Regions from separate parts of the Tepidimonas sp. HKU77 genome, predicted to be linked through region 1. Evidence: predicted binding sites of a transcription regulator. Region 1 holds the regulator's gene; the other holds the start of a gene.
What was found. The regulator FNR, encoded in region 1, switches genes on or off when oxygen is low (the NO sensors DNR and NnrR bind a similar motif). The targets are predictions, from matches to a motif close to TTGATNNNNATCAA.

Region 1 (7,980 bases):
TAGCCAACATGGAGTTCATCCAGTTCCACCCCACCTGCCTGTACCACCCCAAGGCCAAGAGCTTTCTGATCAGCGAAGCCGTGCGCGGTGAAGGCGGCATCCTCAAGCTGCCCCCCCACCTGGGCAGCCACCGCTTCATGCCCGACCACGACCCGCGCGCCGAGCTGGCACCGCGCGACATCGTGGCACGCGCCATCGACTTCGAGATGAAAAAGCACGGCATCCCGTGCGTCTATCTCGACATCTCGCACCAGCCCGCGGCGTTTTTGCACGAGCATTTTCCCAACATCCTCCAACGCTGCGCCGAGCTGGGCATCGACATCACGCGTGAGCCCATCCCGGTGGTGCCTGCTGCCCACTACACCTGCGGCGGGGTGGTGACCGACCTGCGCGGCCGCACCGACCTGCCCGGCCTGTACTGTGTGGGCGAGGCCAGCTACACCGGGCTGCACGGCGCCAACCGGCTGGCCAGCAATTCGCTGCTGGAATGCCTGGTGTTTGCCCGCGCCGCCGCGCGTGACATGGCGGCGCAAGCGCGCATCCCCACAGCGCCCGTGCGGCCGTGGGACGACAGCCGCGTCATCGACGCCGACGAGCAAGTCGTCATCAGCCACAACTGGGACGAGCTGCGCCGCTTCATGTGGGACTACGTGGGCATCGTGCGTACCGACAAGCGGCTGGAGCGCGCCGCGCACCGCATCGCCCTGCTGCAGGCCGAAATCCAGGAGTTTTATGCGCGCTTTCACGTCAGCCGCGACTTGCTGGAGCTGCGCAACCTGGTGCAAGTGGCCGACCTGATCGTGCGCTGCGCCCAGCTGCGCAAGGAAAGCCGCGGCCTGCACTATAGCCGCGACTACCCCTACACCCTGCCGCAGGCGCGACCCACCCTCCTCACGCCCGACGCCCGATGAGCGCCCGCCCTGCTACCCCATGGCTGGCCTACGGGTCGCTGGCGGCCAGCATGGCACTGGTGGGCAGCTACGTGGCCCTGTCCAAACCGCTGGTGGCGGCGCTGCCGGTGTTCCTGCTGGCGTGGCTGCGCTACCTGATCGGCGCGGCCGCCATGGTGCACTGGCTGCGCAAACCGGCGTCGGAGCCGGCGCTCGACCGGCACACGCACGGGCTGCTCTTCCTACAGGCCCTGCTGGGCAATTTTTTGTTTTCGCTGTGCATGCTGTTTGGCGTCAGCCTGACCACGGCCAGCGCCGCTGGCGTCATCATGGCGGCCATTCCCGCCGTGGTCGCGCTGCAGTCGGCGCTCTTCCTGCGCGAGCGGCTGGATGCGCGCTCCGGTGCAGCGGTGGCCTTGGCGGCCGTCGGCATCGGGCTGTTTTCGCTCGACAAGGCCGCCCCCGGCGCCGCCGCGGCGCACGGCACGTGGCTGGGCATGCCGCTGCCACTGTGGGGCAACGCACTGGTCTTTGCCGCTGTCGTGTGTGAGGCCGCCTACGTCGTCATCGGCAAGCGGCTGACCGGTCAACTGGGCGCGCGGCGCATCGCGGCGATCATCAACCTGTGGGGCCTGGCGCTCATGACGCCGCTGGGCCTGTGGGCCGCGCTACGCTTCGACGGCTGGGCGCTGCTGTCGCTGGGCCTGTGGGCGCTGCTGCTGTTTTATGGCCTGGCCGCCAGCGTCTGGACGGTGTGGCTGTGGATGACGGGCCTGCGGCACGTACCCGCCGCCCGGGCTGGGGTGTTCACCGTGATGCTGCCCATCAGCGCGGCCACGATCGGTGTGCTGTTCATGGGCGAGCGGCTAACGCCGCTGCAGTGGCTGGCGTTTGGCGTGGCGCTGGTGGGGCTGGTGGTGGCGACCCTGCCCGGGCGCACGCCTACGCGCACCACAGACCCGTCGGCTGGGTGATGCCCATCCACAACGCCCAGCCGGACGTGGCCGCCAGCGCCAGCCCGGCCAAGCGGATGCCCCAGCCACCGGAGCGCGCCTGCGCCAGCCGCAGCAACAGCCACGGCCCTGCCGCCAGCGACACCATGGTCCCGATGGCAAACGCGGCCATGATGGCAGCGCCCGATAACGCCGACGCCGACAACGACGCCACCAGCAGCGCCGAGTAGAGCAGCCCACAGGGCATCAACGCCCAGCCGAGCCCGAGCGCCACGGGCGCGCGCGCGCCCAAGCGGGCCATGACCGGGCGCACCCGCCGCCAGACGGCCTGCGCCCAGCCATCCAGAAAGGCCGGCTGCCGCGCCTGCCACAGCAGCACCAGCCCGAGCACGAACGCCGCCACGTGCATCATGGTCCACACCGGCCGCAGCACCGCGGTCTGCTGCCCCAGCCAGCCCATGCCCTGTACCGTGCCGCCCGCCAACGCCCCCAGCAGCGCATAGCCGGCCAGCCGGCTGAACTGCCACGTCCACAGCGCCCGCTGCGGGTGCGGGCCAGCGGCACGGGCAATACCCGCGCAGGCGGCACCACACATGGTCACGCAGTGCGGGCCGCCGACCAGCCCCATCACCAGGGCCGACAGCGTCATCGAGGTCAGCATGGCACGATGCTAACAGCCCGCGGCTGGGCCTGCCGGTAGCACCTCAAATGATCTTGGAAAACCGCGCCCGGTCTTGATCGACCTGCAAGTAGCGGTCGAACACCATGGCGACGGCGCGCACCAAATACCAGCCCGTGGGCGTCACTTCGATGTGGGCATCGCCGATGCGTACCAGCCCATCGCGCTCGAACGCGCGCAGCTGCTCCAGCTCGCGCGCGAAGTGCTGGCGAAAATCGATCAGGTGCGCCAGATTGATCGACTCGAAATCGACCAACCCCTGGCACATGATGGCCATGATCACACTGCGGCGCAACAGATCCTCGCGCGTCAGCGCCAGCCCGCGCACGATGGGCAGCCGCCCTTGGTCGAGCGCGTCGTAGTACTCCTCCAGCGTCTTGGCATTTTGGCTGTAGGTGGCGCCGATGCGGCCAATGGCCGATACCCCCAGCGCGATCAGGTCGCAATCGGGCTGCGTGCTGTAGCCCTGAAAGTTGCGGTGCAGCCGCCCCTGCCGCTTGGCCACCGCCAGCGCATCGTTGGGCAACGCAAAATGGTCCATGCCCACGTACACATAACCCACGGCACTCAGATGGTCGAGCGACAGCGACAACATGGCCAACTTGTCCGCCGGACTGGGCAACTCCGCCGCGTGGATGCGCCGCTGCGGCTTGAAGCGCGCCGGCAGATGCGCATAAGCGTAGAGCGCGATGCGATCCGGCCGCAGGCGCTCGACGAGCTCGAGCGTGCGCCGAAACGACTCTGGGGTCTGCTGAGGCAGTCCGTAAATGAGGTCGACGTTGACCGACTCAAAGCCGATCTCGCGCGCCGCGGCCACGAGGGCGAACACCTGCTCGGCCGGCTGAATCCGGTGCACCGCCCGCTGCACCGCGCCATCGAAGTCCTGCACGCCAAAACTCAGGCGGTTGAACCCCAGTTGGTGCAGATGGGCCAAGCGCTGCGCGGTCACCGTGCGGGGGTCGACCTCGATCGAATACTCGCCCCCAGGGACGAGTTCGAAGTGGCGCCGGATCATCGCCATCAGGTCGGACAACTCCGCGTCGCTGAGGAAGGTCGGCGTGCCCCCCCCAAGGTGCAGCTGCGTCACGCGGTGCCCGCGCCCGACGTGTTCGGTCTGCAATTCCAGCTCGCGCGACAGGTAGCGCAGGTACTCCGCCGCGCGTTCGTGGTGCTTGGTCACCACCTTGTTGCATGCGCAGTAGTAGCACAGCGACTCGCAAAACGGGATGTGTACATACACCGACAGCGGCAGCGCCAGCGACCCCGCTCGCCGCTGTTGCAGGGCTTGCACGTAGTCACGCTCGGTAAACGCTTCGACAAACCGGTCCGCCGTCGGGTAGGACGTGTAGCGCGGGCCCGGAATGTCGAACCGGCGCAGCAGATCTTCGTCGATGACGTGTTTCACGGCGGGCAGCTCCATAGGCGACGAACTGTGCACCAGCGTAGCCTTGCGTGGGTTGACGTGAGTCAAACCCCCTGCGGGAGCGACGTTCCCCAAAACCCTGCAGGGCATGGGCCCACCGCACGGGGCGGCACGCGCATCGGGTTGTTATGATCGGGCGCATATCGTTCATGGCGAGTCTGCGCCTCGTTTCACCCACCTCTGCCTCACACCGGCCCCCATCGCCTCATGGATCTGCACAGCATCAAGGTCGCCTGCTCCAGCTGCAACCTGCGCGAGCTCTGCATCCCGGTCGGCCTCAAGCCGGACGAGATGGAGCAGCTCGACAACCTGATCAGCACGCGTCGCCGGGTGCGGCGGGGCGGGACCCTGTTTGCCGCGGGCGACGGCTTCACGTCGCTGTACGCGGTACGATCCGGATTTTTCAAGACCGTGGTCACGACGGCGGACGGCCGCGATCAGGTCACCGGGTTTCAAATGGCGGGCGAAATCCTGGGGCTCGATGGCATCGTGCAGGACAAGCACTCGTGCTCGGCCGTGGCGCTCGAAGACGCCGAGGTGTGCGTGCTGCCATTCGACAAGCTCGAGCAGCTCTCGCGCGAGTTCAGCACGCTGCAGCACCACGTACACCGCATCATGAGCCGCGAGATCGTACGCGATCAAGGCGTCATGCTATTGCTGGGCAGCATGCGCGCCGAAGAACGACTGGCGGCTTTTTTGCTCAACCTCGTGCAGCGCCTGCATTCGCGCGGCTTTTCACGCACCGAGATGGTGTTGCGCATGACGCGCGAGGAAATCGGCAGCTACCTGGGAATGAAGCTCGAGACGGTCAGTCGTACGTTTTCGCGCTTTCAGGACGAGGGCATCATCGAAGTCAAGCAGCGCTACGTTCGCATCCTCGACCCGGACGCGCTCGCGGCCATTGTCAACCAGAGCCGCGAGGAGAATTAAGCGGGGAGTTGAGCGGCGCGTTGCGCGCGCAGTCAGCCGGGCGCTGATCTGGCGGCACCGGGCAGCGGTTGATTTCCCACGGCGACAGCGACAACAGCGTGGTAAGCGCGCTCGACGCCATGGTCAGCGCCCAAAAAATGAAGAACGCGACCGTGTAGACCGCCTGCCGCGACCAACCGAGCGATTCGCCCGCCCAGTGCAGATCGTGGGGATCGACGAAGGCGAACACCACCATTTCGATCACAGCCGCCATCAAAAAAGCGGGCCAAGCAATCCACATCACGCGTTGGGCCAGCATCGACAGTCTCCTCTTTGTTGTTGCCCCGCGCCGCCTCAATCGTCTTTAGGCAACGTCGGGGACACGACGTGGTTACGCGCCTGGTTGGCAGGCAGCACCGCTTTTTCGGCCTGCAGGCGCTCCTCCGGCGTCATGCGCTCCGGCGCGACCGCGACCGGCGCCGGCATCGCCTCGCGCGGCAGCACGGGGTCTGGATTGCGCACGGCGATCGTGACCGTCACGATGGACGCGATCACGACCACCAAGGGGCCACCGATGACCATCCAGACCATGGGCTCGCGGTACCAGGGTCGGGAAGGGGCGGATGACGCGGAGGGCGTACCAGACATGGTGGACATAGTGTAGGCCTTTGGCGAGTACTTTGGGATACGGATCAACCCGAATACCCTGGGGGGTCATCGGGGTATCAGGAAGGTGGTTTTCTCGCGCACGGCGATCGAGCCGTCGGCGGTGCGGAAAGTCATAACGATGGGGTGAGAGCCGGGCTGCAACCCCGGGGGAACCTGCACACGTACCGGCACCGAGCGCACCTCGGTGGGCAGCAGATGTACGACGGGATCCGACGCGAGCGTCACCCCCGGCAAGCCCTCGACCGCCACCTGCAGCTCGCGCTCGGACTCGGACGCGTTCATGAACTGCACGCGGTAGACGTTTTCGATCCGGCCCATCTCGACCATGCGGGCCAGCGCGCCACGGTCCCGGATGACGTCGACCTTGAGCGGTACCCGCATCCACAGACTGACACCGAGCGCCGCCACGATGGTGAGCAAAATGGCACTGTAGATCAAGACGCGCGGACGAAACGCCCGGCGGATCATCTGGGCGCGGCTCCAGTGGTTGGCCATGCCGTTTTGGGTCGAGTACTTGACCAGCCCCTTGGGATAGCCCATCTTCTCCATCACCTCGTCGCAGACGTCGGCGCAGGCACCGCAACCGATGCACTCGTACTGCAGACCATTGCGGATGTCGATGCCGGTGGGGCACACCTGCACGCACAGTGTGCAGTCAATGCAGTCACCTAATCCCAACGCCTTCGGGTCAGCCGACTTCTTGCGCGCGCCGCGCGGCTCGCCGCGCTCGGCGTCGTAGGTCACGATCATCGTGTCCTTGTCGAACATGGCGCTCTGGAAGCGCGCATACGGGCACATGTATTTGCAGACCTGCTCGCGCATGTAGCCCGCGTTGCCGTAAGTGGCAAAACCGTAGAAGAAAATCCAGAAGGTCTGCCACGGACCCAGGTTCCACTCGAGGACGGCAGCGCCCAACTCACGGATGGGCGTGAAATAACCCGCAAACGTAAACCCGGTCCAGAGACCGAACACAATCCATGCGATCTGTTTGCCGCCCTTGCGTGCCAGCTTACGCAGGCTCCAGGGCTCTTGGTCCAGTCGCATGCGCGCCGAACGGTCACCCTCGAAGAGCTTTTCCATCCACAGGTAAATCTCGGTGTACACCGTCTGCGGACACGCGTAACCGCACCACAGCCGGCCGGCGATGGCGGTAAACAGGAACAGCGACAGCGCCGACACCACCAAAATACCCGTCAGGTAGATGAAATCCTGCGGATACAGCACGAGCCCGAAAATGTAGAACCGGCGCGCCTCCAGATCGAACAGCACCGCCTGCCGCTGCCCCCATTGCAGCCAGGGCAACCCATAGAAGACGAGCTGCGTCAGCCAGACGAAGACCCAACGCCAACGAGCGAACGTACCCGTCACCGAACGCGGGTAGAGCTTTTTGCGCGCAGCGTACAGGGAAATCTCCACCGCTTCGTCGGTGGAGGCAGAGCTGGGAATGTTGGCGGCCGTGTTCATGGAGTCACCTCGTGCCGGCGAAACAAAAACCGGTCGGAGTATGGTACCCCGACCGGATGCCCAAGGGTTTGACTTTGAACAAACCTCAGTTCGCGTTCGACAGCTTCCAGACGTAGCCCGTCAGCACGTGGATCTGGTCCGGCGTCAGTAGCGCGTTTTGCGCCGGCATCACGTTGTTGATACCCTTCTCGATCGCGCGGACGATCGCCTCCTCTCCCCAGCCATGCAGCCAGATCTGGTCGGTCAGGTTGGGCGCGCCGGTCGCGTGCATGCCCTTGCCATCTGCCCCGTGGCAAGCCGCGCACGCCCCCCACTTGGCCGCCCCCTGCGAAGCACGAACGCTGTCGTGTGGGCTACCTGAGAGGCTCAACACGTAGTGAGCGAGGTTGCGGACATCCTCAGCCGTGCCGACGGCGGCAGCCATCGGCGGCATGATGCCCTGCCGGCCCTCGACGATTGTCTTGTGGATGTACTCGGGGCTACCGTCACCGCCCAGCCAGTCGGCGTCGGTCAGATTGGGAAAGCCTTTACTGCCGCGGGCATCCGAACCGTGGCACTGCGCGCAGTAGTTCATGTACAGGCGCTCCCCCACGGCCATGGCCTGCTGGTCTTTGGCCAAGTCCTTCGGGTCCATGCCGCGAAACTTGGCGTACAGCGGCTCCACCGCTGCCAGCGCCTTGTTGCGCTCCACTTCCCACTGACCATGGGACGACCACTTCAGCACCCCTTGCCACTGGCCGAACATCGGGTACAGCAAGCCGTAGCCCAATGCAAACAGCACCGTGATGATGAACAGGTACACCCACCACCGCGGCAAGGGGTTGTTCATCTCGCGCAGGTCGCCGTCCCAGACGTGCCCGGTGGTGTTGTCGGCCGCGGCGATCACCCGCGTCTTGCCGCTCGCCCATAGGAAGAAGGCGCACGCCAAGATGCTGACGAGGGTGACCCCGGCCACGAAGAGATGCCAGAAATCGCTGATGAAATCGCTCATGA
Region 2 (7,980 bases), 760 kb from region 1:
ACCTGCTACGCGTGTGCGGGCACGAGCGGCGTGTCGTGGAACGACGGCGGGCGCGAGGGGTTTTCGCGCGCCTACCTGCACCACCTGGACCGCTGCGGCGAGATGCTGGGGCCGATGCTCACCACCATTCACAACCTGCACTACTACCTGCAGCTGATGCGCGAGGTGCGCGCGGCGCTGGAGGTGGGCACGTTTGCCGACTTTCGCGCCCGCTTTGCCCACGACCGCGCGCGCGGGGTGTGAGGAGCACCGTGCCCGTCAAGCGGCTGGCGCCTGCGCCGCCGGGCGCAGCTCGGCCGTGAGCGCACGCAGCTGCGCTTCGTCCAGGGTTTCACGCTGCAGCAGCTCGCGCGCGCAGCGCTCCAGCAGCGCGCGGTGTTGCTGCAAAATCGCGCAGGCACGCTCGAACGCGTCCATGACAATGCGGCGCACCGCTTCGTCGATGCGGGCTTGCGTCTCGGGGCTGCGCGGACAGCCCCCGCTGGCCAGGCCCGGCACGTCCAGAAACTGCGGCCGCTGCGCCTCATAGGCGATGTAGCCCAGGGACTCGTCCATACCGTAGCGCATCACCATGTCGCGCGCGATGTCGGTCACCTTGGCGATGTCATCCGCCGCCCCGGTGGACAAGTGACCGAAGACCAGCTTTTCCGCCGCCCGGCCGCCCAGCAGCACCATGATCTTGCGCTCCAGCTCCTCGCGCGTCATCAAATAGCGGTCTTCGGTGGGGCGCTGGATGGTGTAGCCCAACGCGCCGATGCCGCGGGGGATGATGGAAACCTTATGCACCGGGTCGGTTCCGGGCAGTGCCAGCGCCACCAGGGCGTGCCCCATCTCGTGATACGCCACGATTTCGCGCTCGCGTGGGTTGAGCAGGCGATTTTTCTTCTCCAGCCCGGCGACGATGCGCTCGATGGCGGCGGTAAAGTCGGCCAGCGCCACGGCCTCGGCACCGCGGCGCGTAGCGGCCAGCGCCGCTTCGTTGCACAGGTTGGCCAAATCAGCCCCGGAAAACCCGGGCGTCAGCGCCGCGATCTGCTCCAGATCGACGTCGCTTGCCAAGCGAATCTTGCGCGCGTGCACGCGCAAGATTTGCACGCGCCCGGCCTTATCGGGCCGGTCCACCAGCACTTGGCGGTCGAAGCGGCCCGCGCGCAGCAGTGCTGGATCCAGAATCTCCGGCCGGTTGGTGGCCGCCAGCAGCACCAGGCCCGAGGTGCTGTCGAAGCCGTCGAGCTCCACCAGCAGCTGGTTGAGGGTCTGCTCGCGCTCGTCGTGCCCACCGATGGGGCCGCCCGCGGCCCGCGCGCGCCCCAGCGCATCGAGCTCGTCGATGAAGATGATGGCCGGCGCCTTGGCGCGCGCCTGCTCGAACAGGTCGCGCACGCGCGCCGCGCCCACGCCCACGAACATCTCGACGAATTCGCTGCCGCTGATGCTAAAAAACGGCACGCCCGCTTCGCCCGCCACCGCCTTGGCCAGCAGGGTCTTGCCGGTCCCCGGCGGCCCCACCAACAGCACACCCTTGGGCGCGCGCGCGCCCAGCCGACCATAGCCCTGCGGGTCTTTCAAAAAGGCCACGATCTCCTGCAGCTCGGCCTTGGCCTCGTCGACCCCGGCCACGTCGTCGAAGGTCACGCCGGTGTCTTTTTCGACATAGACCTTGGCGCGGCTTTTGCCGATGCTCATGAAGCCGCCCATGCCTTGGCGCTCCAACACCCGGCGCACGACGAAAAACCACAGCGCAAAAAACACCAGTGCCGGCACCACCCACGACAGCAGGTCGCGCAGCCAAGTGCTCTCCACCACGCGCGTGTAGGGCACGTCGTAGCGGCTCAGGCGTTCGGCCAACTGCGGCTCGACGCGGTTGGCGACGATGACGGTCTTACCGCTGGCGTCGGGGGTCTTGAGGCGGCCGGTGATGGTGGTCTCGCCGACGATGACCTCGGCCACCCGGCCCTCGGCCAGCGCCTGCTCGAACGCGCTGTAGGGCACGGGCTCGACCGTGCGCGCGGTCTGCCACACGTTTTGGAACCACAACAGCAACACGAACGCTAGCACCCAGTAGCCGACGTTCCAGGAGGTCTTCGGATCCGGATTCATCGGTGTCCTCCCGCCTCACACCGCCTGGCCCAGGCGCCGCAACTGGGCGCGCAGGCGCTCGATTTCTTCTTCCAAATCCACCACCAGCGCGGCCAACTCGGGGTCGGCGTCGAAGTGGCGCTGCAACCACGCCAGGCGGCGCACCCGGCGCAGCGTGGCGGCGTCGTAGGTCCCTGCCGCCTCCGCCGACGCGGCCGCGCCGATCCACCCGGCCTGTACCGCGGCGTGCCACCAGGCCAGCGATACCCCGGCAGCGCGACACAGCGCCTCGGCGTCCAGGCCCGGGGCGTCCTGGGCGATGTCGATGCGCAACACGTTCAGCTCCATGGTCAGTGGCTCCTCTCGGCTTCGGCGGCAGCCACCTTGCGGGCGTCGAAATCGCTCAGCTCGGCCGCCATCTTTTCGTACAGGGCCCGGGCCCGGGGGTCATAGGCGCTGGGCAGGATCACCCGCAACTGCAGCTCCAGGTCGCCCGGCTCGCGCGCGGGCAGTCCCTTGCCGCGCACGGTCAGGGTCTGTCCGGCCTGACTATTGGCAGGCACGCGCACTTTCAGCGTGCTGCCGTCGGGCAGGGTCACGGGCACGACCGCGCCCAAGGCTGCCTCCCACGGCGCCAGCGGCAGATCCGCGATAAGGGTCTTGCCGTCGAGCCGGTAGCGCGGGTGCGGGCGTACCACCACCTCCAGGTACAGGTCGCCCGCCGGCTGCCCCGGCCCGCCCTGCCCGGCCAAGCGGATCAGCTGTCCCGGTCGCACGCCGGCCGGAATCTTGACTTCCAGCGTGCGGTTGCGCAGCGCCACGCGGCCCTGGGCATCCAGCTCGGGCACTTGCAGCGTCAGCATCCGCGTGCCCCCACGCCATGCCTCTTCCAGATCCAGCACCACTTTGGCGTGGTGGTCTTCGCCCCGCCCGGGGGCGGCATGGGCCCGCCGGCGGTTGGCGCCCGCGCGGGCGGCCCCCATGCGGCCAAAGAGCTCGCTGAAAAAATCGCTGAACGCCTCGGCGTCCATGCCCTCGGGCGCGCCATGAAACTCGAAGCCCGCGTCCCAGTCCGGCGGCGGCGTGAACGACTGTCCCGCCCGGTGGCCTTGCGCCAGCCGGTCGTAGGCCGCGCGCTTTTCTGGGTCTGACAGCACCGCGTATGCCTCGTTGACCTCGCTCATGCGTTGCGCCGCGTCGGGCTCGGTGCTGACGTCCGGATGGTATTTGCGCGCCAGCTTGCGATAGGCTTTCTTGATGTCGTCGGCGCTGGCGTCGCGCGCCACCCCCAGCACCGCGTAGTAATCCTTGAAATCCACGCGCGTACCCCTTTCCTGGTTGATTCGATCGGTTGCAAATGAGGGGCGGTGGCCGCGATTTCAACCACCACCCTCAACCAGCCGCGCCCGAGGGATCCGCCGCATCGGCCACGAACACGGTCAACACGCCGGTATAGCCATACAAACGGTGATGGGCGATCTCGCCAGCGGCGAAAAAGCCCGCCAGCGGCACATCTCCCAAGGCTTGACGCACGATCTGCAACTCCGCGCTGGGGCCACCGAAGTGGGCACCGCCGCGCCCGTTGCAACTGACGTAGATGGCCCCGGCGATGCGCTGGGTGGGGTCGGTCGTGTCGTCCCCCTCGGGGCTGAGCTCGTCGCGGATTTCGGCGCAGATGCGCACCAAGTCGGCCCGCGCCGCCTGCACGTGGCGCTCGCACAGGGTCAACAGAGCGCCGGTGGGCACTTCGTCGGCAACCACGACCGCGCGTCGCAGCGGATCGATGCCGACCAGGTGGCGCACCAGCACGTCGTCGCCCAGGCGCAGCGGCACGCGACCGGTCAGCGGCGCGGCGGCCGACGCGGGGCGTGCGACCGGCGCCTGCAGGCCCACCAGCGTCTGGCGCAGGCGGCCGATGACGGCCGTCAGATCGTCCAGTGACAAACCCAGGTCTTGCAACACCACATCCAGCGCTGGCTGGCCGTCGAGCGACTCGACCCGATTGGCGTGGGCGGCGCTCACCCGGTGTGCGGGGCCGACCGCGCGCACGCCTTGTGTGACGCGCGAGACGATCCCCACGTCCGGGCCGAAGGCCACGCCGCTGAAGCCGCCACGAAACAAGCCGACCGCAGCCTCGCGCCCGTGCCCGGCCAGGCCGCCCTGGCTCGCACACGCCATCTGCACCGAACCCGCCCGGCTGGCGACCAAGCCACCAAACAGGTAGTGGCCCAGCGTACGCTCGGCCAGCTCCTGCAGCAGCTCGGTCAGGTCGGGCGCCGTGGGGTCGGCGTGCACCAGCGCGGTTTGGGGCACGAAACCCTCCGGCCCCTGCGTCGCGCCCAGGGGGGCGACGCCGCTGAACACCCGGTAGCGGCCCGGTGCCAGGTCGCACAGCATCACCACCAGCGCCGGCTCGTCCCAGTACTCGACCCCCGTGGCGCCAATGCCCACGCCGACCGCCCCCACCCAATCGGTCACCTGGGGCAGCTCGGCGCCCAGATACGCCAGGATCTCGGCGGCCGCGCCCGCGTAGTGGTCGGTCAGATACACCAACGCCAGCGGCGTGGTGGTGTGACCCGCGTCGCCGCCGTGGGTAGCGCCACCTCCGGCCGCGGGTGCCGCCGACGCCCGCGCCGCCAACTGGGCCCGCAGCTGCGTGACCACCAGCGCCGCCGCCACCGGCCACTGGGGGTGGGTGGCGTGCGCACAGACGAATCGCTTCACGAGCGGGACCTCCGTGAAGAAGCCCGTGCAGAAGCCGGGCGCAAGGCCGCTGGCGCCGAGGCGCTGGCCGGGGGGCGGGCACGCTTGGGGCGCGCCGCAGGTGGTGGGGCTGGCGGCGGCTCGGGCGGACTCGGGTCGGGGGCAGCCTGCTGGGCCATGTCCTGCATGGCCTGCGCGGCGATGCCCTGAAACTGCTCGGTCAACGCGCGCCACCAGCGCACGGGATCGACGCCGGGCACGGCGGGCGCGGGCGCCCCTGCCGCGGCGGTGGAAGGCTCGCCGCAGGGTGCGTCGGGGGTCTGCGCGGCGCCGGAGGCAGTGGCGGCCGACGCCACTGCAGGGCCGCCCGCCAGGGCCTGCGCCATTTCGGCCAGACTGACATTCATGCCCTTGAGCGTCGCCAGGGTCATGCGCTGCACTTCCAGCGCCTGGATCGTGGCCTGCAGCGCGCGGGCGTTTTGCTCGAGCCAAAAGTGCACGGCCTTCAAATCGCGAATACGGCGCTCGAGCTCGTCGGGGTCGAACACGGGCGCGACCCACTGGGCCACGGGCGGGGCCTCGGGCGCGGCGTCACGCCCGGCCAAGCCTTGCAAAAAGGCAAACCCGGGAACGTAGCGGGCATAGGGAGCGAACGCGGCGTGCAAGGCGCTGAAATCGGGCGAGGTCATGACGGGCTCCCAGGCGCGGCGGGCGCCAACTGGCGTGAAGGTTACCGTAGCATGCCACAGGGCGCCCATCCGCGATACCCCACCCGAGCACCGCAGCGGCTTGATCGGCATCAAACCCTGCACCAACCCCACTGGTGCGGCGCGCGGAATGTGGCCACAATTCCAGCATCGGCCCGCGGGGCCACACATCAGACACCAGGATCCCATGAGCCAACCCATCTCGGACACCTTCGCCCAGCAACTGCAGCAGATGCGCACCGAGCTGATCGCCCAGATTCGGGCCCAGCGTGGCGGCAAGATCGGCCGCGCCGAGGCGGCCCCGGATCCCCACGACATCCAAAGCGGGGACTGGTCGCAGGTCGACGGCGAGCGCGATCTGGCGCAGGCGCTGGATGCGCGCGAAACCGCCGAGCTGCGCGCCATCGACGACGCGCTGGAGCGCATTCGCCAGGGCACGTACGGGCTGTGCATCGATTGTGGCGCCGAGATCCCCGCGGCACGCCTGCACGCCGCCCCCACCGCCCTGCGCTGCCTGGATTGCCAGGCCCGCTACGAGCGCAGCCACCCCGTGGCCACGCCGTCACTCTGACCGGCGGCGGGCCACGTCACGTCGATCGCGCCGAAGGGCTCACGCCCGTCGGGCAGGCGGGCTTCGATCTGGACACGGTCGCCCGCCGTCAACCAGGGCGTGCTGATGTGGCCCAGGGCGCGCGCCTCGGCAGCCCGGCGCATCGCCAGCGAGGCGTAACCACGCGGCCACGTGGGCGGATCGCCCTCGATACACGGGGTGGGCAGTACCCCACCCGCGACCACGACCCCCGCTGCCAGCCCCCGCCAGCGCGCTGCGTTGGCCAACAACGACCCAAATGAGTTGGGCTGGTCGGCGCCGTCCGCGATGCCGAGCTTGCGCCCTTGACAGACCGTGATCACGCTCAGCGCCAGCCGCCCGTCGCGCCACGCCGACCCCAGCTCGTCGGGCGTGACCACGCACGGCGCGACGCTGACGCCCCAGGGCCGCTCGGGGGCATCGTAGCCGTGGCGCCACAGGCAGGCCAGCGCCAGCAGCCGCACCCCCTCTAGCGCCGCCGACGCCTCGACCCCTGCCCCCACATCGCCGCAAATGGCCGCCAGCGTCGGGGCGACGTCGGCCACCCCTGCTACCGCCGGCAGCGGCTGCACCGGCCCCCAGAGGGCATCGCTGCGCCACGGCAGCGGCTCGTCGCCGTCGGGCTCGGGCGCCCACCAGCCCACGGCGCGCGGCAAGGGGGCCGCACACTGGCGCGGGTCAAACGCGAACGCGTGCCGCGCTTTGCCGTGATCGAGCGTGACCGCCAGATCGTGCAACTGCGGCGCGATGAAATTCCAGTCGTCGAGCGCCTGCTGCAGCGTGTCGGCGATGCCGGTGGCGTAGTGCGCCAGCGCGCCGTCGCGCGAGACGACGACCAACTGTCCGTCGCGGCTGCCGTCGCGATAGGTGGCGAGCTTCATGGGTGGCTTCTCCCGAATGTGCGATGCAGGCGCTAGTATCGCGTCCATGAAGGTCGGCGTCTTGCTCGCGCCGCGTCTGCGCATCGCCGCTGCCGTGGCCGGTGTCGTCGCGTTGCATGCGGCGGCGCTGGCGCTGCTGTGGCCGCCCGCGTCCCCCGCGGGCCGCGGCCCCGATGGCGCACGCGCGGCCGTGGTGGCCGCCGCGCTGCTGGCGCCGTCGGCTCGCCCCGCCCCGTTGGAGTCAAAGCCCCAGTCAAAGCCCCCTGCACCGAGGCCCCCCGACGCCCGTCCACGCACCCCACCGGCCGCTGCCCAAACGCCCCCACAGCCTCGCGACGATGGCTTGCCGTCGCGCACGGCAAACACCAGCCCCGCGCTGGCCGAGCCCCCCTCCACCCCCGCCGAGGCACCCGGCGTCGCCGAGGCCCCCGGTGCAGTACCGCAGCCGCCCGAAGCGCTGACGGTAGCCGAGGCTGCACCCCTGCGCCCAGCAAGCCCCGGCAACACGGTCGCGGCGTGGCAACCGCCTCCCTCTGCCCAACTGCACTACGACGTGCTCGGCGAAGCGCGTGGCTTGAACTACCGCGCGCAAGCCACGCTGGACTGGCAGCGGGACGGTGAGCGCTACCGCGCCGAACTGACGTTACGGGCGTTTCTGGTCGGCACGCGCACGCAATCCAGCGTGGGCACCCTCTCGCACCAAGGCCTGCAGCCACTGCGCTTCGAGGACCGCGCCCGCCGCACGCGCGGACTGACGTTCGAGTGGGCGGCCAGCGGTGCCATGGCGAGCGCCTTGTCGGATGACGGCGCGCGGCTCGACGGGCTGCCCGCCGGTACCCAGGATCGGCTATCGGTATTCATCCAACTCGGGCCCTGGGTGGACGGTGCTCAGCCCGGCGAGCGCTGGTCGCTTCCCGTCGTGGGCTCGAACCAGGTCGAGACCTGGACGTTCGAAGTCGTCGAGCACGAGCGCCTCGCGCTGCCTGCGGGCGAGTTCGACACCCTGCGGCTGCGTCGCAGC

Region 2: ACPP3B_RS06370 (TraR/DksA family transcriptional regulator) is a predicted target of FNR. The motif match lies at 5,572-5,585, and genes of this name have one in related genera.

What each region holds. Positions count from the first base shown of each region.
Region 1 is NZ_CP187300.1:564,445-572,424, forward strand. Features, by position in the region: gene nadB (L-aspartate oxidase) at 1-911, shown strand, start outside; gene ACPP3B_RS02640 (DMT family transporter) at 908-1,864, shown strand; gene ACPP3B_RS02645 (sulfite exporter TauE/SafE family protein) at 1,833-2,504, opposite strand; gene hemN (oxygen-independent coproporphyrinogen III oxidase) at 2,548-3,942, opposite strand; gene fnr (fumarate/nitrate reduction transcriptional regulator Fnr) at 4,153-4,875, shown strand; gene ACPP3B_RS02660 (hypothetical protein) at 4,850-5,173, opposite strand; gene ACPP3B_RS02665 (nitrogen fixation protein FixH) at 5,209-5,502, opposite strand; gene ccoG (cytochrome c oxidase accessory protein CcoG) at 5,569-6,987, opposite strand; gene ccoP (cytochrome-c oxidase, cbb3-type subunit III) at 7,073-7,978, opposite strand.
Region 2 is NZ_CP187300.1:1,327,155-1,335,134, reverse strand. Features, by position in the region: gene tgt (tRNA guanosine(34) transglycosylase Tgt) at 1-243, shown strand, start outside; gene ftsH (ATP-dependent zinc metalloprotease FtsH) at 259-2,100, opposite strand; gene ACPP3B_RS06390 (MerR family transcriptional regulator) at 2,116-2,427, opposite strand; gene ACPP3B_RS06385 (DnaJ C-terminal domain-containing protein) at 2,430-3,398, opposite strand; gene ACPP3B_RS06380 (FIST signal transduction protein) at 3,472-4,803, opposite strand; gene ACPP3B_RS06375 (PhaM family polyhydroxyalkanoate granule multifunctional regulatory protein) at 4,800-5,471, opposite strand; gene ACPP3B_RS06370 (TraR/DksA family transcriptional regulator) at 5,677-6,060, shown strand; gene ACPP3B_RS06365 (fumarylacetoacetate hydrolase family protein) at 6,021-6,959, opposite strand; gene ACPP3B_RS06360 (DUF3108 domain-containing protein) at 7,006-7,980, shown strand, end outside.